2 linked regions of the Thiorhodovibrio winogradskyi genome follow. The protein of the gene in region 2 interacts with the protein of the main gene of each other region in a pairwise test. Links are inferred from orthologs where the notes say so. Each region holds a gene or a part of one and is shown on either strand. Other genes may lie near its edges. The genes, in order: gyrB and gyrA.

The links.
Region 1: the proteins of gyrA (region 2) and gyrB interact in binary tests that used the Escherichia coli proteins (3 or more experiments, as listed by UniProt). The link is inferred for Thiorhodovibrio winogradskyi from one-to-one orthologs.

Annotation. Positions count from the first base shown.
Region 1 is NZ_CP121472.1:694-7,735, forward strand. Bases 2,122-5,224 are described here. They hold gyrB (DNA topoisomerase (ATP-hydrolyzing) subunit B), read left to right. Parts: upstream 2,122-2,521; coding sequence 2,522-4,927; downstream 4,928-5,224. Other genes in these bases: Thiowin_RS25115 (AAA family ATPase), read left to right, coding at 2,122-2,492; parC (DNA topoisomerase IV subunit A), read right to left, coding at 5,017-5,224. In the rest of the region: chromosomal replication initiator protein DnaA, read left to right, coding at 1-669; dnaN (DNA polymerase III subunit beta), read left to right, coding at 847-1,956; more of Thiowin_RS25115, read left to right, coding at 2,022-2,121; more of parC, read right to left, coding at 5,225-7,042. UniProt on the Escherichia coli protein: DNA gyrase negatively supercoils closed circular double-stranded DNA in an ATP-dependent manner to maintain chromosomes in an underwound state.
Region 2 is NZ_CP121472.1:2,629,914-2,646,987, forward strand. Bases 3,728-6,953 are described here. They hold gyrA (DNA gyrase subunit A), read right to left. Parts: upstream 6,613-6,953; coding sequence 3,928-6,612; downstream 3,728-3,927. Other genes in these bases: Thiowin_RS11690 (clan AA aspartic protease), read right to left, coding at 3,728-3,858; Thiowin_RS11700 (thioredoxin family protein), read left to right, coding at 6,855-6,953. In the rest of the region: hisC (histidinol-phosphate transaminase), read right to left, coding at 1-15; pheA (prephenate dehydratase), read right to left, coding at 66-1,154; Thiowin_RS11680 (phosphoglycerate dehydrogenase), read right to left, coding at 1,162-2,328; serC (3-phosphoserine/phosphohydroxythreonine transaminase), read right to left, coding at 2,387-3,469; more of Thiowin_RS11690, read right to left, coding at 3,526-3,727; more of Thiowin_RS11700, read left to right, coding at 6,954-7,235; Thiowin_RS11705 (FmdB family zinc ribbon protein), read left to right, coding at 7,394-7,654; Thiowin_RS11710 (S1C family serine protease), read right to left, coding at 7,808-8,935; Thiowin_RS11715 (YgaP family membrane protein), read left to right, coding at 9,320-9,535; Thiowin_RS11720 (ABC transporter ATP-binding protein), read left to right, coding at 9,570-10,505; Thiowin_RS11725 (ABC transporter permease), read left to right, coding at 10,516-11,589; Thiowin_RS11730 (ferritin), read left to right, coding at 12,199-12,732; Thiowin_RS11735 (cupin domain-containing protein), read left to right, coding at 12,825-13,205; Thiowin_RS11740 (TMEM43 family protein), read right to left, coding at 13,230-14,429; Thiowin_RS11750 (TIGR00266 family protein), read left to right, coding at 14,583-15,587; Thiowin_RS11755 (DUF2325 domain-containing protein), read right to left, coding at 15,707-17,074. UniProt on the Escherichia coli protein: A type II topoisomerase that negatively supercoils closed circular double-stranded (ds) DNA in an ATP-dependent manner to maintain chromosomes in an underwound state.

The sequences.
Region 1 (7,042 bases), 2.6 Mb from region 2 along the record:
TCACAAGAAGAATTTTTTCATACCTTCAATGCTTTGTTTGAAACTGGTCAGCAAATTATTCTTTCCAGTGATCGGTTTCCAAAAGAAGTTAACGGCCTTGAGGAACGACTAAAATCTCGGTTTGGTTGGGGTTTAACCGTTGCAATTGAACCTCCTGATCTTGAAACGCGAGTGGCAATCCTTCAAAGTAAGGCGAATTTATTTGGTATCCATCTCCCGGAGGATGTCGCTTTTTTCGTAGCAAAACGTCTTCGTTCCAACGTTCGAGAACTTGAAGGGGCACTTCGGCGCTTAGGTGCGAACTCTAGCTTTACTGGTGTTCCAATAAATTTGGAATTCGCAAGATCCGCATTGCACGACATGCTTATTGCCCAGGATAAGCAAGTGACGATTAATAATATTCAAAAAATGGTAGCTGAATATTTCAAGATTAGAACTTCGGATTTACTCTCAGCCAAGCGCACTCGGTCCATTACCCGTCCACGACAGATTGCTATGGCACTGGCAAAAGAACTAACCAAAAACAGCCTACCTGAAATTGGTAAAGCATTTGGTGGGCGAGATCACAGCACAGTGATACATGCAGCTAAAAAAGTTCAGGAATTGAGAAGTCAAGATTCACTCTTTGACGAAGATTTTAAGAACCTGTTGAGAATTATGACATCATAGTTGTGGATAACTACGGTATAAAGTGAGGAATCAATTCATGCACATTTTATTCACAGTTTATTTGTTACTTCTTGCACGATGTTTTGAGGAGCTTAAAATATTGAAATTACGTATAATTCTTGATTAATATGAGATATGCCAAGGCATCTACTATAACTACTAGGTATTAATATTATTATGAAGATAGAAGTATATCGTGACCATCTGATTCCAGCTCTGATCAGCGTTGCCTCTGTAGTGGAACGGCGGCAAACCCTTCCAATTCTAAGTAATTTGCTGGTTAAGACTTTGGAAAATAGTTTAGTTTTGACGGCAACGGATCTGGAATTACAGATTTCATGCAATGTTGAGGGAACGATTGATGTGCCAGGTGCGATTACTTTGCCGGCAAAAAAACTTGCAGATATATGTAAAGCGCTTCCAGACAATAGTGTTATCAAGCTTGAAGTCGCTGATAAACGCGCAATAATACGTTGCGGACCTAGTCGTTTTATGTTAAGCACGATGCCTGCTGAAGATTATCCTGGACTGGAGGGAGATTCAGTCCATCAAAGTTTTGAAATTGATACAGAACTATTATGTAGGATGTTTGAGTGTACCAGTTTCGCAATGGCACATCAGGATGTACGTTATTATTTAAATGGTTTGTTGGTGCAAATTCATTCTGGGAAGCTTGTTTTGGTGGCTACTGATGGCCACAGATTGGCAAAATCAGAACTATTAATGCCGGCCTTGGATGCTTGGGAACAGGAGAAGCAATTGATATTCCCGGCTAAAACGGTTTCTGAACTAAAACGCATGCTAGGGGGAAAATTTGGAGCAACAACAATATTTGAAATTGGTGATCGTTCTGTTGTTATTCGAATTGGTAAAAATGTTTTAACTACCAAACTAATCGATGGTCGATATCCTGATTATGAACGCGTTATTCCATATTCACTTAAGTATACAACTACTATTGATAGAGAGACTCTCAGAAATGCTTTGACAAGAACCGCGGTTCTTTCTTATGAAAAGCAAAAAGGAGTTCGTATGACCTTTGCGGATGGATCTTTGAAGTTAGAGGTTAGCAATCCTGAGCATGAGGAGGCACAAGAAGATATACCGATTGTATTTAATGGTGATGATACAACCATAGGCTTCAATGTTAGTTATTGGCTCGATGTTTTAAATGCCATGACCGGGAATTTGGTAGAGGTTCGATTTTCAGATTCTGAAGTCAGTTCAATATTAGTTGACCCTGAATCAGATGGAGAACTTTATGTAGTAATGCCAATGCGGATTTAACCTATCAGGGGAAAATTTTTTTATTGATTTTGATGAACTTTTCTGTTGTTTGTCATGGTTGTTTCATGTGGCTTGAGATCCTTCAAGGTGAGGGGATTCGCAATTTAGCACCATTTAATATAGAGTCGAAAAAGGGAGTCAATCTTGTTCTTAGTAATAATGGGGCATGTAAGACAACCTTCCTTGAGGCAGTTTGTTTTTTAACCCATGGAGGAACTTTTCGAGGAAAAAAGTATGGACAGATGCTGAATACCAATGTAAGTGATAGGAAACGTGGTTTTACTTTTTTGGGGCCTGATCGATCTGATCTACAGATCTGGCATAAAAGTCATACTAAGCTGGTTCTCGAGGAGAAAAGGCTCACGTTTTTTTTACTGCATTGGATGATCCTGAGATTGAGTGCGATAAGGTGTTTCACGTGGAACAAGGTCGTATCCGTAGTGCTGATGGCAAGCTTTGACTTTGTGCACAATCATAAAAAATACTCGATGTTTGGCAGCGATTGCTGCGTTTTTAGCGTTATAATGTTTAATTAACTGGCCAACTTACTGACGTTTTAGACTCGATGGGTTACGATTCCACAAATATTCAGGTTCTTCGTGGACTGGATGCTGTTCGCAAGCGGCCCGGGATGTATATCGGTGACACTGATGATGGTACCGGACTACATCATATGGTTTTTGAAGTTGTTGACAATTCTATTGATGAGGCCTTGGCTGGATATTGCAATGAAATTAGAGTGATTGTGCATCCAGATGGATCTGTTTCTGTCACAGATAATGGACGAGGGATCCCGGTTGATATTCATACCGAGGAGAATCGTTCAGCGGCGGAAGTCATTATGACGGTGCTCCATGCAGGGGGTAAGTTTGATGATAATTCGTATAAAGTATCAGGAGGTTTGCATGGTGTAGGTGTATCTGTTGTCAATGCGCTTTCCGAGACTCTTGAGTTGCGGATATGGCGAGATGGGACACTCTATGGACAAAAGTATCATATGGGTGTGCCTGAACAGCCATTAACAGCAATTGACAAAGTAGAATCATCGGGTACTGAGATTCGCTTTAAACCTTCTAAGGAAGTGTTTTCTGACTGTGAGTTTCATTATGATATTTTGGCAAAGCGTCTACGTGAATTGTCGTTTTTAAATTCAGGTGTACGTATTCAGTTACGTGATGAGCGGGTCGACCGAGAAGATGTTTTTGAATATAAGGGTGGTATTAAAGCATTTGTTGAACATTTGAATCGTAATAAAACAGCGATTCATAGTTCGGTCATCTATTTCACAGATGAGAGAAATGATCATGTCGTTGAAATAGCTTTACAATGGAATGAAAGCTATCAAGAGACCATATTTTGCTACACTAATAATATTCCACAAAAGGACGGTGGTACCCATTTAGCTGGTTTCCGTGCTGGTTTAACACGTACGCTGAACCAATACATCGAACGAGAAACATTGGATAAGAATCAAAAATCTCGACCAATTGGAGATGATGCCCGTGAAGGACTCACGGCTGTTGTCTCAGTTAAGGTACCAGATCCAAAGTTTTCATCTCAAACAAAGGAAAAGCTTGTTTCTTCTGACGTTAAGCCAATTGTTGAAGCTTCTTTTAGTGAACACTTGAATATATTCCTTGAAGAGAATCCCACTGAAGCTAAAATAATTGCTAATAAGATGCTGGAGGCAGCACGTGCCCGTGAGGCAGCTCGAAAAGCACGTGATATGACACGTCGCAAAGGCGTTTTGGATGTAGCAGGTTTACCTGGAAAGCTTGCTGACTGTCAAGAAAAAGATCCAGCTGGATCAGAGCTCTTTATAGTCGAGGGTGATTCTGCTGGTGGATCTGCTAAACAAGGTCGAGATCGTGCTTTTCAGGCAATTCTCCCTTTAAAAGGAAAAATTCTAAACGTTGAGAAGGCAAGGTTCGACAAAATGTTATCTTCGGCCGAGGTGGGTACCTTGATTACTGCCTTGGGCTGCGGTATTGGTCGCCAGGAATACGATCCGGAGAAACTGCGTTATCACCGCATCATTGTGATGACCGATGCTGATGTTGATGGCGCGCATATAAGAACCTTGCTGTTGACGTTCTTTTATCGGCAAATGCCCGAATTAATCGAAAGAGGGCATATTTATATCGCACAACCACCTCTTTATAAAGTTAAGCGAGGAAAACAAGAGGATTATCTTTTAGATGATGTAGAGTTGAGTGTATCCTTGCTTCGTGCTGCCTTGGATAACACTAGACTATACCTTAGGGCTGATACTCCACCGATGTCCCCCATGGTCCTCGAAGAACTAACGAGGGAATTTCAAGTCTATCGTGCAATCATTGCTCGATTATCGAACCGTTACGATTCACTTTTCCTCGTTGAACTTTTAAATCTGCCTCGACTTACCTTGGATTCATGGAATGATGAAACGACTCTTAGACCATGGATTGAGTTATTGTCGGAGCGTTTAAGGCTTAATTGTGAGACATCGGTCGATTACCACGTGTCAATTCACAGCGATGGGAATATCGAGCAAACTGGCCTAGAAATAATTCGTTCGGTTCATGGTGTTCCAGAAAGTCGTATTGTTTCATTTGAGTTTTTCTTGTCAGCGGATTATTTAAAAATTGCTGCCTTAAGTGAAAAACTTGATGGTTTGGTGGGGCCAGGCGCGCGAGTCGAAAGGGGTGATCGGAGTACAGATATTTCCACATTTATCAGCGCTTACGACTGGCTATTTGGTGAAGCTAAACGCGGTTACCAAATTCAGCGGTACAAAGGTTTGGGAGAAATGAATCCAGGGCAGCTTTGGGAAACAACCATGGATCCTGAATGTCGTCGACTATTACGGGTAACAATTGAAGATGGAGTCGCTGCTGATCAGATTTTTACAACCCTGATGGGAGATCAGGTTGAGCCGCGAAGGGAATTTATAGAAAGAAATGCCCTTGAAGCGGGAAACATAGACGTCTGATTTTACTTAGCAATCATTATTATTATAATGTTTTAGTAAAACAAGACTAGTTCAGATTTACATCAGAATCCATAATTGCGTACATTTTGTTAATCGACGACTAAACGATCAACACGTCGAAAGCCGCGCGGTAGCAATGCACCGCGACGGCCACGCTCCCCTTGATAGTGCAATTGGTCTGATGGTTTAAGACGGAATTGCCGTTGGTTCGCTTCAATAATAAGAGTTTGATCATTCTGGACTACGGCAAGACCACTTACGCGCTCACCCTCGTTGTTTAGGTTAGGTGACGGGATAGTGATCATACGATTACCCTTTCCCTTAGCGAGCCCAGGTAAATGTGAAACTTTGAATATAAGTAAATGTCCAGAGTTAGTAGCAACGGCTATCCAAGCATTTTTGGCATTTAAAACTTGAACTGGTCTGAGAAGTTGGGCGCCATCTGGCAAATGGATAACTAATTTCCCTGATTTTGTCTTGGCGATTAGGTTTTCTGTCGAGCAGATAAATCCATAACCTTGGTCTGACGCCAAAACATAGTATATTTGAGGTTCTCCGCTTATAACCGCCTTAAATATTGCACCAGCTGGTGGTTCTAAACGTCCGGTCAATGGCTCTCCTTGCCCTCGTGCTGAAGGTAGGCTGTTTGCTGGTAATGAGTAGGCACGTCCAGTTGAATCAAGGAAAACAGCATTCTGTTGACTTCGCAAATGTGCTGCCATTGCAAAGCCATCTCCACTTTTGTATGTCAGTGCAAGGGGATCTATCTCATGGCCTTTGGCTGCTCTCACCCACCCTTTTTCTGAGAGTACGACAGTCAGGGGTTCGCTTGGCATGACTTCAATGTCTGTAAGTGCGGTGCCTGCATCTCTTTCTGCGATAGGTGAACGTCGCGAATCCCCAAATTTCTCAGCGTCTTGTGTGATTTCTTCAATAATCAATTGCGTCAACGCTTGCTGATTTCCAAGTAAGAGTGAGATCTCTGCTTGCTCTTTTTTGTGCTGATGTTCTTCAGCGCGGATATTAACTTCTTCGAGTCTAGCAAGTTGACGTAATCTGGTATTTAAAACGTAGTCTGTCTGTGCTTCGCTCAGGTTAAACCTATCCATGATGATAGGTTTTGGCTCATCTTCGTTGCGGATAATACGTATAACTTCATCAATGTTGAGAAGTGCGACCAGCAAACCCGCTAGCAAATGTAGGCGATCCTCAACTTTTGTAAGACGATGTGTGAGTCGGCGTCGGACTGTTCCTCTGCGGTATCTGAGCCACTCGTGCAAGATCTCGAGAAGGCCCATGACATGAGGTCGTCCGTCAAGGGCAATTAAATTCATATTGACGCGATAGCTTTTCTCAAGTTCTGTTGTCGCAAAAAGATGTGACATCAGCCGTTCAAGGTCGACGCGATTCGATCTAGGACTGATGACTATTCTGGTCGCGCATTGATGGTCGGATTCATCACGAAGATCTTCGACCATGGGGAGTTTTTTCGCCTGCATTTGTGCTGCAATCTGTTCCATGATTCGGTTTCCGGATACCTGGTGTGGCAAAGCAGAAATAACAATGTCTCCTTGTTCTATTGAGTAGCGGGCACGCTGTCTGATGGAGCCGATTCCGCATTCATAAATGCGCTTGAGTTCATTGGATGAACTAACAATTTCCGCTCCTGTCGGATAATCAGGAGCGGGCACTAGTGACATGATGTCATCTAGTGCGGCCTTTGGGTGTTTAAGTATATGAATACAGGCACTTGCGACTTCGCGCAAATTGTGTGGTGGGATATCAGTCGCCATACCAACTGCGATGCCAGATCCACCATTTAAAAGTAGGTTTGGCAAACGAGCGGGCAGTTGGGAGGGTTCTTCAAGGGTGCCATCAAAGTTTGGCTGCCAGTTTACGGTTCCCTGTGCAACCTCGGAAAGAAGCAACTCTGCATAGGCCGCTAAACGGGCCTCGGTATACCGCATTGCAGCAAAGGACTTGGGATCATCAGGTGCGCCCCAGTTTCCTTGACCATCTATGAGAGGATAACGGTAGCTAAAGTCTTGTGCCATTAAGACCATGGCTTCGTAGCAGGCGCTATCACCGTGAGGATGGAACTTACCAAGGACGTCG
Region 2 (17,074 bases):
TTTGGTTGGGGACATTGTGAAATATCCTTGGCTGGTATGTCGCGGTGATACCCGGCAGTGACGGCTTAAAGCACCGCTTCAGGGTAGGAACCGAGAATCTTGAAGAGATTGGCGGAGGATTTTAGCGTGTCGAGCGCCGCGGCCACCCGCGCATCGTCGCGATGACCGCACAGGTCAACAAAGAACACATAATCCCAGACACCCTGGCGCGAGGGGCGCGATTCGATCCGCGTCATGCTGATGGCATGTTCGGCCATGGGGGTCAGGAGCCGATAGAGACCACCGGCCTCGTTGCGGCAGGAGAGCAGTAGGCTGGTTTTGTCCTTGCCACTGGGTGGCGCATCCTCGGGGCCGATGATCAGAAAGCGGCTGGTATTGCGCGGGTCGTCCTCAATGCGATTGGCCAGTAGATTCAGCTGATAGAGTTCCGCCGCCGCCTCGCCAGCCACGGCGCCGGCATCCTCGGTATTGGCCACCAAGCGCGCGGCCTCGGCATTGCTGCCAACCGGAATGCGCTCGGCCTGCCGTAAGTGCCGATCCAGCCAGGCACGGCACTGGGCGAGGGACTGCTGGTGCGAATAGACACGCTTGATCCCATCGAGCGCGCTGGCACGGCTCATCAGGTGATGATGAATACGAAGGGTGACCTCTCCGGCAATATGCAGCGGCGACTGCATGAAGGTATCGAGAGTGTGACTGACCACGCCCTCGGTGGAGTTCTCCACTGGCACAACGCCAAAATGGCAGGCTCCCGCCTCGACTTCGCGAAAAATGTCGCTAATGGCGCCAAATGGCAGGGTGTGCACAGAGTGGCCAAAGTGTTTGAGCGCGGCGGCCTGGGTGAAGGTGCCCTCGGGACCGAGATAGGCCACCGAGAGAGGTTTTTCCAGCGCCAGACAGGCGGACATAATCTCACGAAACAGGCGCGCGACTTCCTCGTCGTGCAGCGGGCCAGGATTGTCCGCCTTGATGCGGCGCAGAATTTCGGCCTCGCGCTCGGGACGATAAAAGTGGCTCTGGGGGGCCTGCGCGGACTTGATTTCGGCGACTTCCTGCGCACAACGTGCGCGCACGGATAACAGCCGCAGAATCTCGGCATCGGTGGCGTCGATGCGCTCGCGCACCGCTTTCAAGCGAGCGGTGGAGTCAGTCATTGGCTTATTAACCCAAGGCTCGCACCCGCAACACGCCCTTGATACCTCGGATGTGGTCGAGCGTCGCTGGCGGGCAGGCTTGGTCGATGTCGATGAGCGTCACCGCGAGATCTCCGCGTGAGCGATTGAGCATATCGATGATATTCAAATCAGACTCGGCCAGCAGGGTAGACATCTGCCCGACCATGTTGGGCACATTGCTGTTCACCACTGAAATGCGATAGCCGCCGTTGCGCGGCAGATCGATGTCAGGGAAATTCACCGAATTGCGCACATTGCCGTCTTCCAAATAGGCGCGGAGCTGGTCGGCTACCATGACCGCGCAGTTTTCCTCGGCCTCCCGTGTCGATGCCCCGAGATGCGGCAGGGTCACCACACGCGGATGATCCTTCAGCAGATTGCTGGGAAAATCGCAAACGTACGCATAGAGCTTGCCGCTGTCCAGTGCCGCGATGGCCGCGCTGTCGTCGATAATGCCATCACGGGAGAAATTCAGCAGCACCGCCCCATCGGGCATGGCCGCGATGCGCTCGGCGTTGATCATGTGGCGGGTGTGCTCGGTCAGGGGGACATGAAAGCTGATAAAGTCCGCGCGCGACACCAGATCGTCAATGGACACGGCTGCCTGCACGTTGGATTCCAGCTTCCAGGCGCTCCGCACCGTGATGCTGGGATCGTAGCCGATCACCTTCATGCCCAGCGCGCGCGCGGCATTGGCCACCAGCACGCCAATGGCGCCCAGGCCGATGACCCCCAAAGTGCGCCCGGGCAGCTCGAAGCCGACGAAGTCTTTCTTGCCCGCTTCGACAGCTTTGCTGATCGCCGCGTCCTCCCCGGAGAGGCCACGCGCGAAGGACCAGCCTTGCGCCAGATTGCGCGCCGCGATCAACATGCCGGCAAGCACCAGTTCCTTGACCGCGTTGGCATTGGCCCCGGGCGCATTGAATACTGCCACGCCGCGCGCGCTCATCGTCTCAAGCGGAATATTATTGACGCCAGCGCCGGCGCGGCCGATGGCCTGGACACTCTCGGGAATCTGCATGTCGTGCATTTTCGCCGACCGGACCAAAATGCCATCGGGGTGAGCAATTTCCGAAGCGATCTCGAAGCGGTCGCGCGGCAAGCGCTCCAGTCCGGCGAGGGAGATATTGTTGAGGGTTAAAATTTTAAACATGTGAATCCCCTGCCCTGCTATTTGAATTCCCTGACCTGCTATTGGATTTCCTGACCTATTACCCACGCGTGCGCTCAAATTCGCGCATGAACTCGACCAGCGCCTCGACGCCCGCCTCTGGCATGGCATTGTAAATACTGGCCCGCATGCCGCCGACCGAGCGATGACCCTTGAGTGTCAGCAGTCCAGCCGCCTTGGCGCCGGCGAGAAAATCGCCATCCAGCGCCGGATCGGCCAGGGTGAAAGGCACGTTCATCCATGAGCGCGCGCGCGGTTCGACCGGATTGGCGTAGAAGCTGGAATCATCAATGGCCGCGTAGAGCTTGGCCGCCTTGCGCCGGTTGATCTCCGCCATGGCCGCAAGCCCGCCAAGTTCCTTGAGCCAGGCAAACACCAGACCGGCCAGATACCAAGCATAGGTTGGCGGGGTGTTGTACATGGAATCATTCTTGGCGTGAATGCCATAGTCGAACATGGCCGGCGTCCCGGGCAGGGTTTCGCCGATCAAATCCGCGCGCACCAGGACAATGGTCAAACCAGCTGGGCCGATGTTCTTCTGCGCCCCAGCATAGATGAGTCCGAAGCGGGACACATCGAGCGGCCGCGACAAGAGCGTTGAGGACATATCAGCGACCAAGGGCACATCGCCAGTGTCGGGTATCTCTGGGAATTCAACCCCTTCAATGGTCTCGTTCGGCGTGTAATGGACGTAGGCCGCATCGGGGGAGAGCTTGAGCTCATCCTGCACCGGCGCGCGGCTGAAGCGATCATCCTCGGTGCTGGCCGCGATGGCTGGGGTGCAGAAGCGCCGCGCCTCGGCAATGGCCTTTTTTGACCAACTGCCGGTGTTGATGTAATCCGCGCTGGTGCGTCCGCGCAGCAGATTCATCGGCACCATGGCGAACTGACTTGATGCACCGCCCTGCAGGAAGAGCACCCGGTATTCGTCCGAAATGCCGAGCAACTCGCGCAGATCAGCCTCCGCGCCCTCGGCGATGGACATGAACTCCTTACCGCGATGGCTCATCTCGGCCACGCACATGCCGCTATCGTGCCAATTAAGCATTTCCTCGCGCGCGCGCTGGAGCACTGGCTCCGGGAGCATGGCCGGGCCGGCGCTGAAGTTGTAGGGTCGGGTCATTCAGTCTTCTCCATTTCGGTTGATCGAGAGCGAAACCGGCTTGGCCGCGACGGCTGTTAGGGGCTCGCCCTCTTGACGACAGCGGCGGGAATGTTAGGGCTTTGCGGATTCACTGTCATTTCTTGCAATCTGGCGTTAATCACCAAGTCCATGTCTTCAAGCGGGATCGCCCCCAACAGGACGGAGTCCCCCAAAACCAATGCGCCGGTAAAGCAATTGCGGTTTTCAAAGCGAATTTGGATGGGGCCCACGTAAGGGACAAGGGTTTTCTTGCCATCCGCTGTTGTGACTTCCCGCTTTTCCAGCTCACTGAGTTTTAGCTGGATGACAATATGCTCTGGTATGCAGAGCGTTATTGCACCTGTGTCGACCAGGGCATCAACACTCATTGGCTTCAAGGACGTATCCCTCGGATTGATTAACTCAATCCGTGTGTGTATCAGCCCCATATCCGTCACCTAGTCTTCACCATCCTCAGCCTCACCCTCACCCTCGAGATCCGGGCCATGAACCTCTCCGGCGCCAGGTTCACTCTCCGGCCTGTCCCCATCATTGCCGCCGCGCGGGTCGCCAGCCTCGTCATCCTCGCCATCATTGTCGCCATTGAGCGGCACAATGCGTTCGATACCCGCCAAACGCTGGCCATCGCCCAGATTGATCAGCCGCACGCCCTGGGTGCTGCGACCAAGCAGGGAAATGCCATCGACTGATGTGCGCACCAGGGTGCCGCCGTTGGTGATCAGCATGATTTCATCGCCCGGGCGCACCAAGACGGCGCCGATCTGATCACCATTGCGCTCGCTGGTGCGAATGGCAATGATGCCCTTGCCGCCGCGACCCTTGGTCGGAAATTCCTCGACCGGGGTGCGCTTGCCATAGCCGTTTTCGGTCACTGTCAGCACGGCACCCGGCTCGGCGACAACCAGGGAAATGACGCGTTGGCCCTCTTCCAGCATCACGCCGCGCACACCGTGGGCGGTGCGTCCCATGGAGCGGACGTTTTCCTCGTTAAAGCGCACCGCCTTGCCGGCGCTGGTGAAAAGCATCATGTCCTGGCGACCATCGGTCACGGCGACGCCGATCAGATACTCGTCCTCGTGCAGATCGATGGCGATCAGGCCGCGCGAGAGCGGTCGTGAGAATTCGCTAATCGGCGTCTTCTTGACCGTGCCCTTGCTGGTGGCCATGAAGATAAAGCGATCCTGATCATATTCCGCCACCGGCAGGGTGGCATTGATGCGCTCGCCCTGCTCAAGCGGCAGCAGGTTGACAATGGGCCGCCCGCGCGCGCCGCGACCGGCCTGGGGCATCTCGTAGACCTTGAGCCAGTAGACCTTGCCGAAGCTCGAAAAGCACAGCACGGTGTCATGGGAATTGGCCACGAACAGTCGGTCGATGAAGTCCTCGTCCTTGGTGGTGGCGGCGATACGTCCCTTGCCGCCGCGGCGCTGCGCCTGATACTCCGAGAGCGGCTGCGCCTTGACATAACCCGCATGTGAGAGCGTCACCACCACATCCTCGGGGGCGATCAGATCCAGCAGCGTGAGATCGGTTTGGTCGGTGACAATCTCGGTGCGGCGTGCGTCGGCGTATTGATCTCGGATCGCTGTCAGTTCATCGCGAATCACCTGCATCAGGCGCTCCGGATTGCGCAAGATTTCCAGCAAGTCGGCGATTTTCTCGAGGATCTCGCCGAATTCCTTGATGATCTTGTCCTGCTCCAGGCCGGTCAAACGCTGCAGTTGCAGGTCCAGGATGGCGCGCGCCTGGCGCTCGCTGAGACGATAACGGCCGCTTTGATCGCCCTCCCCGATCAGTCCGAAACGGGCGTCGAGTTCATCCGGGCGGGTCTCGGCGGCACCGGCGCGCTCAAGCATGCCGGTCACTTGCCCCGCTGCCCAGGTCCGCGCCATCAGGCCCTCGCGTGCCTCGGCCGGGCTGGCCGAGGCCTTGATCAGCGCGATGACCTCATCGATGTTGGCCAGGGCGACCGTGAAGCCCTCCAATAAATGCGCGCGATCACGGGCCTTGCGCAGCTCGAACAGGGTGCGCCGGGTGACCACATCACGGCGATGGCGCAGGAAGTATTCCAGCAATTGCTTGAGATTGAGCAGGCGCGGTTGGCCGTCGACCAGGGCCACCATATTGATGCCAAAGACGGTCTGCATGTTGGTGTGCTGATAGAGATTATTCAGCACCACCTCGGCGTGGTGGTCGCGCTTGATCTCGATCACCACCCGCATGCCGTCCTTGTCGGACTCATCGCGCAGCTCGGCAATGCCCTCAAGTCGCTTTTCCTTGACCAGCTCGCCCATTTTTTCGAGCATCCGGGCCTTGTTGACCTGATAGGGCAGCTCGGTGATAACAATGGCCTCGCGCCCGCTGCGCTTCTGGGTCTCCATCTCGGTGCGCGCGCGCAACTGAATGCGCCCGCGCCCGGTGCGGTAGGCCTCGCGGATACCGCGCACGCCGTTGATAATGGCCGCGGTGGGGAAATCCGGTCCCGGCACCAGCTCAATCAGGTCTTCGAGGGTGGTCAGGGGTTCATCGATCATCTTCAGGCAGGCGTCGATGATCTCGCCCAGATTATGCGGCGGGATATTGGTCGCCATGCCCACCGCTATACCAGAGGAGCCATTGACCAGCAGATTGGGAAAGCGTGCCGGCAGGACGGTTGGCTCGTGCTCGGACTCATCGTAATTAGGGATGAAATCGACCGTGTCCTTGTCGAGATCATCAAGCAGGCTGTGGGCGATGCGCGCCATGCGCACTTCGGTGTAGCGCATGGCGGCGGGTGAGTCGCCATCGACCGAGCCGAAGTTACCCTGCCCGTCCACCAGCATGTAGCGCATGGAAAAAGGCTGTGCCATGCGCACAATGGTGTCGTAGACGGCCGTGTCGCCATGCGGATGATATTTACCGATGACATCGCCGACCACGCGCGCGGATTTTTTGTAGGGCTTGTTCCAGTCGTTGCCCAGTTCGTTCATCGCGAAGAGTACGCGACGATGCACGGGTTTGAGACCATCGCGCACATCGGGCAGGGCGCGGCCGACGATCACGCTCATGGCGTAATCAAGATACGACTGCCGCATCTCGTCCTCGAGATTAACGGTCAGGACTTCCTTGGCAAAATCCGGCATGGGCGTGGCTAATCAGCTTGTTCGCTAAGAGACTGGTTGGGGTGATGATGCGAAATCGCCGTGAAGAAGCGGGCGCTCGCAGGCGAAATGTCGGCGAATTCGGTAAACTCCCAATAATAACATGAACGCCCCTGAGCGCGTCCGCCTGGCCGTGGAGGGATCTGGCGAGAGCACTCGGAATTAATACCAGATTACCTTTTATATTAATTACTTAGTAAATCTTAATAAGGATTGACTTTCTTATGTCGTCGCAGCCTTATGATCACTCGGATGACTTCAGTACCGGACTCGAGGACTTCAATGCATCGGTGCTAGACGCCTCGCATCGCACCCCAGTGTTGGTCGATTTCTGGGCTGCCTGGTGCAGCCCCTGTCACGCGCTTGCGCCCCATCTATTGCGTGTGCTCAGTGATTATGATGGGCGCCTGCGCCTGGCAAAAGTGGAAGTGGACGAGGGCGAGAACATGAAATTGGCCGGGCGCTATCGGGTCCGCGGCTTTCCAACGGTGATGCTGTTCTGCGCTGGCGAGGAACAAGGTCGTTTTAGCGGTGCTCGCGCTTCACCACAGATTCGCGATTGGCTCGCGGAGCATCTGCCTCGGTGTTCGAACCAGACAGCCTAATCGCGGCTGCATACACTCACGCACCCTGCAGGGTGCTCTGGGTGAATCCCATCAGCAAGGGCAGGATGACTTTGCCCAGAGCAAATTTTCGCTATAATTGGGTGCATTAGAAAACGCTGATATTCAATCTTTAACATTGACGGGAACGAGGTATAACCATGCCCACTTACGATTATCGCTGCGATGCCAATGGCCAGGTGGTGGAGGTCAGCCACCGCATGAGCGAGTCGCTCTCGACCTGGGGCGAGCTTTGCGCGCAAGCTCGGATTTCGTGCGGCGACACGCCGGAGGATGCACCCGTCTATCGCATGGCCAACGGCGGTAACCTGATCTCCAGCAACAGCCTAGGTAGCGGTATGGCCCCGGCACCCGCCTGCGGCACTGGCGGTTGCTGCCCGAGCGGCATGTGCGGGCTCTAACTGGTGTCCTGCCAGCGGCGAATTGATTCGCGAATTAATTCGCCGCGCCAGCGTCTAGATTCGTGTTTGAGTTCGGTACAAGGGTTCCGGTTTTCCCAGCAACCTCAGACAACATCAAGCCACCGGCTTTGGCCATTGGTCCAAAGGCGGCAACTAGTCCAAACGCGGCAATTCCCCACCTAGACTGACGGTCAGCTCCTGCAACTGGCCGCGGCGCCAGATAGCGAGTCTGACCTGCTCACCGATCTGAAAATCTTCCAGAATCTCTATCAGATCACCCATGTCCGTGACGGCTCGCCCATTCACCGACTGAATGATGTCACCTGGGATGATCCCGCCGCCGGATGTCAGCCTGGTTGCGCGCAAACCGGCGCGATCCGCCGGGGAGCCGACCTCGACCCGCAACACCAGCACCCCGCTGACGCCCAATTCCTTTAACACTGCCTGACTGGCGTCATCGTCAGCAAAAATCCCCAGGCGCGGGCGAATATAGCGCCCATAGGCGATCAACTGTGGGATCACCCGGTTGACGGTATCGACCGGCACTGAAAAGCCGATGCCAGAGAAGCCTCCGGTCGGGCTGAAAATGGCGGTGTTCACGCCAATGAGTCGCCCGGCGCTGTCGATCAGCGGACCACCGGAATTGCCCGGATTAATGGCTGCGTCGGTCTGAATCAGACGACGGATTTCAGTGCCGTCCTCAGAGACGATGGTGCGATCAAGCGCCGAGACCACGCCTGTGGTCAGGCTGTAGTCGAGCCCGAAAGGATTACCGATGGCGAAGACTTTCTGGCCAACGCGCAGATCTTCGCTGGTGCCGATGGTCACCGGACTGGGACCCGCCACCGGTAGTGCGATGCGCAGCACGGCCAGATCGTGCTCCTGGCTCGCGCCGATCAGATTCGCCGCATAGGTGCGCTGATCCGCCAGCCGCACCTGGGCGCGCGAGGCGCCTGCAACCACGTGATAATTGGTGACCAGGTGGCCTTGGTCATCCCAGATGAAACCCGAGCCGGTGCCACGACGCACCTCGGCGAGATTGCGCGTCCAGGGCAAGGCAATCTCGGAGATGGTCGAAATATAGACCACAGACTGACTGACAAGCTCGAAGATTTCGATGGTTGCCAGTTCATCCGCGGCCAGATCGCCGCGGGCAGTGACCACACGTGGCTCGGCGTTGAAGCTGATGAGCCAATGCTCAAACCAAGGGCGAGCGGCCAGAAAGAGCAAAAATGCGATGGCCGCCCAAAACAGCCAGCGCGACAGAGAAAAACCATGCATAATTTAGGGGCTCTGTGGTTTTTATAAGATGTCGGGGCGCCACCGTGCGGTCTGTCCATGCACCCGCAATACCCGCTTGTTGGAGCGCCCGATTGTCGGAACGCAAGGACAGCATCCGACGAGGCACAGTATACTGTTGCGGTGTTGGTCAGTTGAGACCACTTGCGGTTGATTACGCAAGACATCTGGCCTGTTGATCTATCCCGGTCAGTTTGAACCTCAATCGCACGACCATCGTGACGGCTAGGCCCGGTCCCGCAGAGCATCGAGCCCGGTGATCAAATCGGGCTTCCAACCTTAGTGAGATCGGCCCGTTCTTGGCAGCCCGTCGTTCTCATCACTTCCCCGTGCAACCCTTAAATGACGAAACTTCAGGAGAGACCCATGGATCTTCCAAAAAACGTTGGCGATCAAGACCGTAACATTCGCTTCGCCGTTGGTGGCCTGCTGGTGCTGGCCGGTATTTTCACCGGTCAGATCATCCTGACCATCCTGGGCCTGGTCGCCGTCGGTACCGCCTATCTGCGCACCTGTCTGGCCTATGTGCCACTCAAGATCAACACCATGAAGGAAGGTGACGGCAAGACCGAACAGAAGTAAGCGTCTGACACCAAGACTTGCCAAGGGCGCATGGATGCGCCTGCCTCCCCCCTTCCCCCCCTTCCCCAAGATGCCCGGCAATTTTCTGCTCGAAGCACGCGATTTAGTCAAAGACTACCCCGGCGTGCGCGCCGTTGATGGTCTCTCATTTTACGTTCGCCGTGGACAATGTTTTGGCCTGCTCGGCCCCAATGGTGCCGGTAAGACCACCACCCTCGAAATGCTTGAGGGCATTCTAACGCCAAGCAGTGGCACCATTTTGTTCGACAGTTGCCCACTTGATGCCTCCTATCGCGAGCGCACCGGGATTCAATTTCAGGCCACGGCGCTGCAAGACTTCCAGACAGTGGCCGAGTCCCTGGCCATGTTCGCGGCTCTTTACCAGCGCCGCGCCAGCCGCTCTAAACTCATCGAAGAGTTGATCGAACTCTGTCACCTCGGCGATATCCTCAAACGCGACACCCGCAAGCTCTCGGGTGGACAGCGCCAGCGACTGCTGCTGGCCATCGCGCTGGTCAATGATCCTGACCTGGTGTTTCTCGACGAACCCACCACCGGACTCGATCCACAATCGCGGCGCAACTTCTGGGGACTGATCGAGACCGTACGCCGGCGCGGCAAGACCATTGTGCTGACCACCCATTACATGGAAGAAGCCGAGCGCCTGTGCGACCAGATCGCCATTATCGATCAGGGCCGCATCATTGCCGAGGGCGTGCCCAAGACACTGGTGCGCGAGCACTTTCCGCGCGCCATGATTCGCCTGCCCGAGAGCGCCTGGCCAACCGCCAGCCCGCTGCCGGCCGCGGCCCTGGTGCGCAACGGCGAGATCGAAATTCCCACCGCCGAGGTACCGCCCATGCTTGATGAGCTCGAACGCATCGGCGCGGAACTGACCGCGCTGCGGGTCGAAACACCCAATCTCGAAGACTTGTTCCTGAAACTCACCGGCCATCGCCTGCGTAACTGAGGCCACTGCCATGTGGGGACGCATTTACGCCATTTTCATCGCGCGCAATCGCGAGTTCTATCGCGACTCCGCCGGCCTGATCTGGAATCTCATCATGCCGGTGATGATGATCGCGGCCTTCGCCTTTATTTTCGACGGACAGCAGCAGGCGCTGTTCAAGATTGGAGTCATCGGCGCGCCAGCCGCGGACAGTCCACTGGCCAACTTTCTGGTCAAACCGCAAATTAATGTTATTTCTGTTGTGGATGAGCGCGCGGCCATTGAAGGCGCCATCCAGAAAGTCGAACGCCATCAACTCGATCTGCTGATAGAGGCCCAGTCACCGCCGCGCTACTGGCTGAACCCTCAGGCCAGCCAAGCGTCCATCCTGGAGGAACTGCTGTTGGCGCAATACCGGCTGGCCCTTCACCCAACTGGCATCCCAACCGCGAACCCAAACAGCCCCATCACCGCCCTGCCCCGCCGCCAACTGGCCGATGGCCTGGCGCTGAGCTACGCCGACTGGGCGCTTCCCGGGGTGCTGGCGATGAATGTGATGTTCTCCAGCCTCTGGGGTGTCGGCTGGGTGGTGGTACGCTATCGCAAAAATGGTGTGCTGCGGCGACTGAAGGCCACACCGTTGCGACCCATGGAATTTCTGATCGCCCAGGTGCTCTCGCGCCTGATTGTGGTGCTGGGAGCCAGCGCTCTGGTCTATGCCGGTGCTTATTTCCTGCTCGATCCACCCATGCGCGGCTCCTACCTGGCGCTGATCGCGCTCTATGCTGCCGGCGCCCTGTGTATGATCAGCCTCGGGCTGACGGTGGCCGCCCGGCTCAAAACCGAGGAACTCGCCGATGGTCTGCTAAACTTGCTGTCCTGGCCCATGCTGCTGCTCTCGGGCGTCTGGTTTTCGATGGAGGGCGCCAGCACTGCCGCCCAGGCTATGTCGCGAGTCATGCCGCTGACTTACCTGGTCGATGGAGCGCGGGCGGTGATGATCGATGGAGCCGGCCTGCTTGATGTGCTGCCGCGGATCGCGTTACTGCTCGGCCTTAGCCTGGTGCTCATGGGCCTGGCCGCGCGCCTGTTTCGCTGGGAATAAAGAACTTATCTTTTCGAATAGGCGCAGCCTTTGGCCGTCAGTTTGGGGCGCGGGCTAAAGGCTGTCTGCCAGGTCGGATTCAAGCGCCCTGCTTCTGCCGCCATTTCAGATAATGATCGGAACCAACCCGCAGCATTTTGGCGCCGCACTGCGGACAGGCCTGATCCTGGCAAGGAACTCCGGAGTGGTGCGGAATTCGGGTCTGGCATTTTGGGCAGATACAATCGCCCCCGGATCCCATGGAATGTTGACGTGGCGCTGGCATCTGACGGCCTCCTGAGGATGGGCAGTGGAACTCATTGGCTGGAGCCTCCATGCGGCGCGGCGACAATGATCGCATGAGCCGCACAAGGAAAATTCCAACCGGACGCATCATCCTATACAATTGCGCGAATGCATCGCATTTAGAATGCGCAACAGGCATGGATTATTAGGGCACGGGCGTCACCACTCCTGATCGAGCCCTTGAACCATCCCTTGGATCAGACCCGCAATGGCCCAAACCCTTGACTAGGGCAAGGCACAATATGCGTGCCTCACGCGCGCCTGAACGCGGGATCATCGCAACCACACAGCGCCCTGACATCCACCAACCAAGAGACCAGCCAAATGATCACCCAAGATCTTGAAAACAAATTCAATCAGCACATTAACAAGGAAATCTACTCGTCCTACCTCTATCTGTCGATGGCCGCCTGGGCCGATCATCAGGGTCTGCGCGGCTTCAGCCACTGGATGCGAGTGCAGGCAATGGAAGAACTCACCCATGTGTCGCGCTTTTTCGATTTTCTGACTGATCGCGATGGGCGCGCTCGTCTGTCAGCCATCGCCGAGCCACCGCATGACTGGGACAGTGCCACCGCCTTGATGGAAGACACCTACCAGCACGAGCTTGAGGTCTCCAAAGGCATTAACGAGCTGGTCAGCCTGTGCCGCGAGCACAGCGATCACGCCGCCGGCGCCTTTCTGGATTGGTTCGTCAAGGAACAGGTCGAGGAGGAAGCCAACGTCAAGGATATTCTCGACCGCTTGCGCATCGTCAAGGGCGAGGGCCAAGGCCTTTTAATGATCGACCAGGAGCTTGGCGCCCGCGCCCTACCCTCTTATGATCCGACCCTTGGCTGGATCGGCAACACGCGCTAATCATCTGCGCCGCTGCCCGCATGACGGGCCGGCGCGCATCCTCCGCCATTCACCAGGCTCTTCACCAGTCAACACTGAATAGGATTCCAGCCATGAACCGCGTGCAAACCGGAGACTGGGAGATTTTCCAACTCGCCGACATCGAGAAGCTGATTCCCGATGACGTGCTCTCGATGCGCGAATTCCTCCGCACCCCTTCACTCAGCTGCTCGCTCTACCATGTTCCCAAAGGCTCCAAGGACATGGCCTCGGCGCATGAGGAGGACGAGGTCTATCTCATCCTCAAGGGCCGCGGTCGGCTGCGCGTCGAGGACGACGAGCAGCCGGTACAACCCGGCACCCTTATGTATGTGCGCGCTTCCTGCGATCACGCCTTCTTCGAGATCGAGGAGAGCATCACCGCCCTGGCTTTTTTTGGCACTGCTGTGCTCCGTGGGGAGGACGCTAGCTCGAGCCATTACCTGAAAACATAAGAGCGGGTGGTCCGCGCGAACCGATTAAACCGGTGGCGGCGGCGGAGGACTCCCCGCGGATGCCGGCATATCGGCAGTAACCGGCGCGCTCGCCTGGTTTGACCGCTTGAGCCCAAACAACAAAGCCAGCCCCAACAGCAGCAATCCACCACCGAACAATGGCCGGTAGAAGATCCAGGCCAAAGCGATTGTGATCAGGGAGATGGTCGCGGCAAGAATGCCCGCAACCAGCCCGATCGCAACGCCAACCATGCGTCCAAGCATGGGCACCACAGCAGCCAGGACGCGCAGCGTGCCAAACAACATGCGGAAACCGATGAACATGGCCAGCACGCCAACCAATCGCAACACCCAGGTCAGCATTCGGTTGCGATCCTGTGCCGCCTGAAACATCTCCTGTGCGGAGAAGACACCAGGCTCAAGCAGCGATACCTCATTGCCATTCGATGCCCGATAGGGTACAAAGCTGTCGCCCTGCTGTACAGCGACCAGACTGACATCCTGAGGATTGACCAGAGCGAAACGAATCCGCGCATCGCCGATTTGGGGCGCACCCGGGTTTTGGCCAAGATAGATTTCCGAGCCCGCGAGCTGGGCGCCCGGCGGCAGGCGCAACCCAGGGGTGCTGTCACTGAGGTCGATACGACGGAAATCATTGAGTTTCGCGAGTTGCTCGCGCGACAGCCGAAAGGCGCCAAGCTCCACCCTACTCGCTGTCTGACTCCAGTTGTCATAGGGCATTTGCGCCGGATTGATATGTCCCTCGGGCTTTTTAAAGCTGTCTGAATCGATCACGTTCGATTCCCAGCCGCGGTCGTAATTGTAAGTGGTAACCGTCTCGGTTCCGCCGCCTATTTTCTCGCGCGTCTCAGAGCTACTGCGCTCGCGCCATTGGTACATCTCGACTTCCCGGCTTAGCTTGAGTGCCTGCGCCTTCAGGCCAAAGACCGGATCGGTTAGCGTCTCCTTGGTCTCGGCACGGCCTGATAGATGCACCAGCCGACCTTGATTCTCCGTTTCGACTCGCTCAGCAGCCACCTCCACGACCTGGGATAGGCCCTCATCAAGCGCGCGGGCTCGCTTGACCGCCCGCCCCTCGTTCCACCAAAGTAAGCCCACGGCCACCATCACTAGCAGCAGACCGACCAGAATGCCGGACACAGAGCCAGCTAGTCGGCTGCCCCAGGACCGCGAACTGACTTCCCGATAGCTATTCATAGACATTGACATCTCCACGTTTAACCGACAGGCGAAAAAAACCTGATTGACCGCAGCAGACAACGGACAGTCAAACCGGCGCTAAAATAGCACTAAAATACCATTTAGAATGCTGCGTGGGCATATCACCTTGAAAACATTGCACGGGAGAACTGCGACATGACCTGGTACCTCAGCTACGGCGGCCAGCAAATTGGCCCCTTGGACACCCAGCAAGCACGCATGCGCGCCAGCGCCAATCCGGCTGGCCATGCCTGGCGGGAGGGTTTTGCCCAATGGCTGCCTATCGCCGAGGTCGCCGAATTGACCGGATCTGGCGCATCCATGCCCGCTGGCGCCCCACCACCACCAGTCCGCACGACGCGTGCTGATGAGGTGGACTACGAAATCTTTGGCCACGAGATGCAGTTTGTCGAAGTGGAACTTGACCCCGGTGAAAGCGCAGTGGCCGAAGCTGGCGCCATGATGTACAAGCATCCGGCCATCCAGATGGACACCGTTTTTGGCGATGGCTCCCACACCGGCCAGGGTGGCGGCTTGATGGACAGGCTGCTTGGCGCAGGCAAGCGGCTGGTGACCGGCGAGAGCCTGTTTACCACCGTCTTTACCCACAGAGGCCAGGGCAAGGCGCGGGTGGCGTTCGGCGCGCCCTATCCTGGCAGTATTCTCCCCATCCATCTGCCAGACCTCGGCGGAACCCTGATTTGCCAGAAAGACAGCTTTCTGTGCGGTGCCAAGGGCGTGGCCCTGGGCATTTTCTTCCAGCGCAAGATCCTCACTGGCCTGTTCGGCGGCGAGGGTTTCATCATGCAACGCCTTGACGGCGATGGGTTGGTTTTCATCCACGCAGGCGGCTGCGTGACTGAACGGACTCTGGAGCCGGGTGAAACTCTGCATGTGGATACCGGATGTATCGTTGCCTTCGAGCAGCAGGTTGGCTTCGATGTACAACAGGTGGGCGGTATTAAATCCGCCCTATTCGGCGGTGAGGGGGTGTTCTTTGCAGTGCTGAGCGGTCCAGGGCGGGTGTGGCTGCAATCTCTGCCCTTCTCGCGCCTGGCTGGTCGCATGCTGGCCGCGGCTCCGCAGCACGGCGGCAGTCGCGGCGAGGGCTCGGTGCTTGGTGGTCTGGGCAATCTGCTCGATGGCGACAACAGGTACTAAGGTGTTGCCATGATCGTGAATCAGCGGCGACGCATCCCCCAAGTTGACACGGCTGCATCAGCTTTGGGATAACCGCGCATGCCGTGGTCATCCCAACCAGAAGCCCAAACACTTAGCTGTCAGGCCGCCGCCAGTGCTACCTGCTCGGCCTGCTCTGCTAACTCCGCCAGCGCCTGGCTGAAGGAACCCAGCCCGGCATTGGCGAGCAAGGCATGTGGCTTGGTGTGGCGTTTGCAAAATTGCTTGGTGCGACGATAAGCGTCGTGGCTGACAAATTCTGTCACGCATACCACCAAATCCGCGGTGGCCAGCATGGCTTCGAGCCGGTTTTGATTGTCTTCCATGCCGCCGTCGTGGTGTGCGAAACTGCCGTTACAACCTCTGGTCAGTGCGCGATATTGCTCGACTGTTGCCAGTCTCCCGCCAACACAAAGTACCTGGCGGCCGCCGAGATCGCTGCTCGGAGTATCCGCTGACTCATTGAGAAGTTCTGCCAGGCGCTGCTCCAGCGCCAGCATACTGGTCTGAAGCGCACCGCAGGTCTGGCGCGCCTGTTCGCACTGGCCTTCGGCCTCGGCGCACGCCAGGCGCCAGTGGTCGCGTTCGTCCTGAATACGCACCAGGCGCGCGTTCAGATTGGCCAGCTTGCGCTCCAGTCCGGCCAGGCGCCGGGAACCGCCGGCGGCATCGGCCGTTTCGCACTGCCGGGTGAGTGCCTCGACTCGTCCGTGCAGGCGTTGGTTGGCGACGGTTTTCTCCCGCAGCGCACGCGTCAGTTCCTGCTGTTCCCGCGCGGCTGCGTCGAGTTGCGCACGGCTGCGCTTGTTCAATGCATCAAAGTCATGCCGCAGGCGGATCAGTTCCGCCTTGGATTCATGGAGACGACGCACCTCGGCGCGCTGCCCCATGCCAATCTGGTGGGAGAGCATGTGTAGGTCTTCGTAGATACGCTCGCTCAAGGCTTCGTCTGTGAGCGGGTGACTGAGCAACGCCCAGAGTATGCCTGGCACCTGCCCCGTCGCCAACGCGTCCTGCCAGTCAGCCTGCAGCTGAGCGGAATCTCGGCGCTTGGCGAGAAGACGCAGCTCGCTGGCATACTTTTTATCCAGGCGTTTATGGGTGGCGATGGATAAACCATTGCGCTCGCGCGCGGCGGCGACAAAGCTGATATGCACCTCGAAGTCGCTCAGCCGCTCCTTCGGTCGATGCGCATGGCGCTCTCCGAGTTGGCGCAATTCATCGGCAGTCAGACAGGTGCCGATCAGCGGACAGTGATATTTGTGGTCAATGTCCCATAACTTGCGTCCTTTACTAGAGGGCTGTCTCAAGCGTGCTTTCTTTACCTGGGTGGCGGATTCGCCAATCTTTGCACGGCAAATCTTGGCCTCGGGATTCTCTTGCGCCCCGCTCTCCGCTTCAGTCAGCGGTTGCAGCGGCGCCAGACGCCCACTACCAGGCAAGTTCGCCGAGCCGGACAAAGCGCCCGA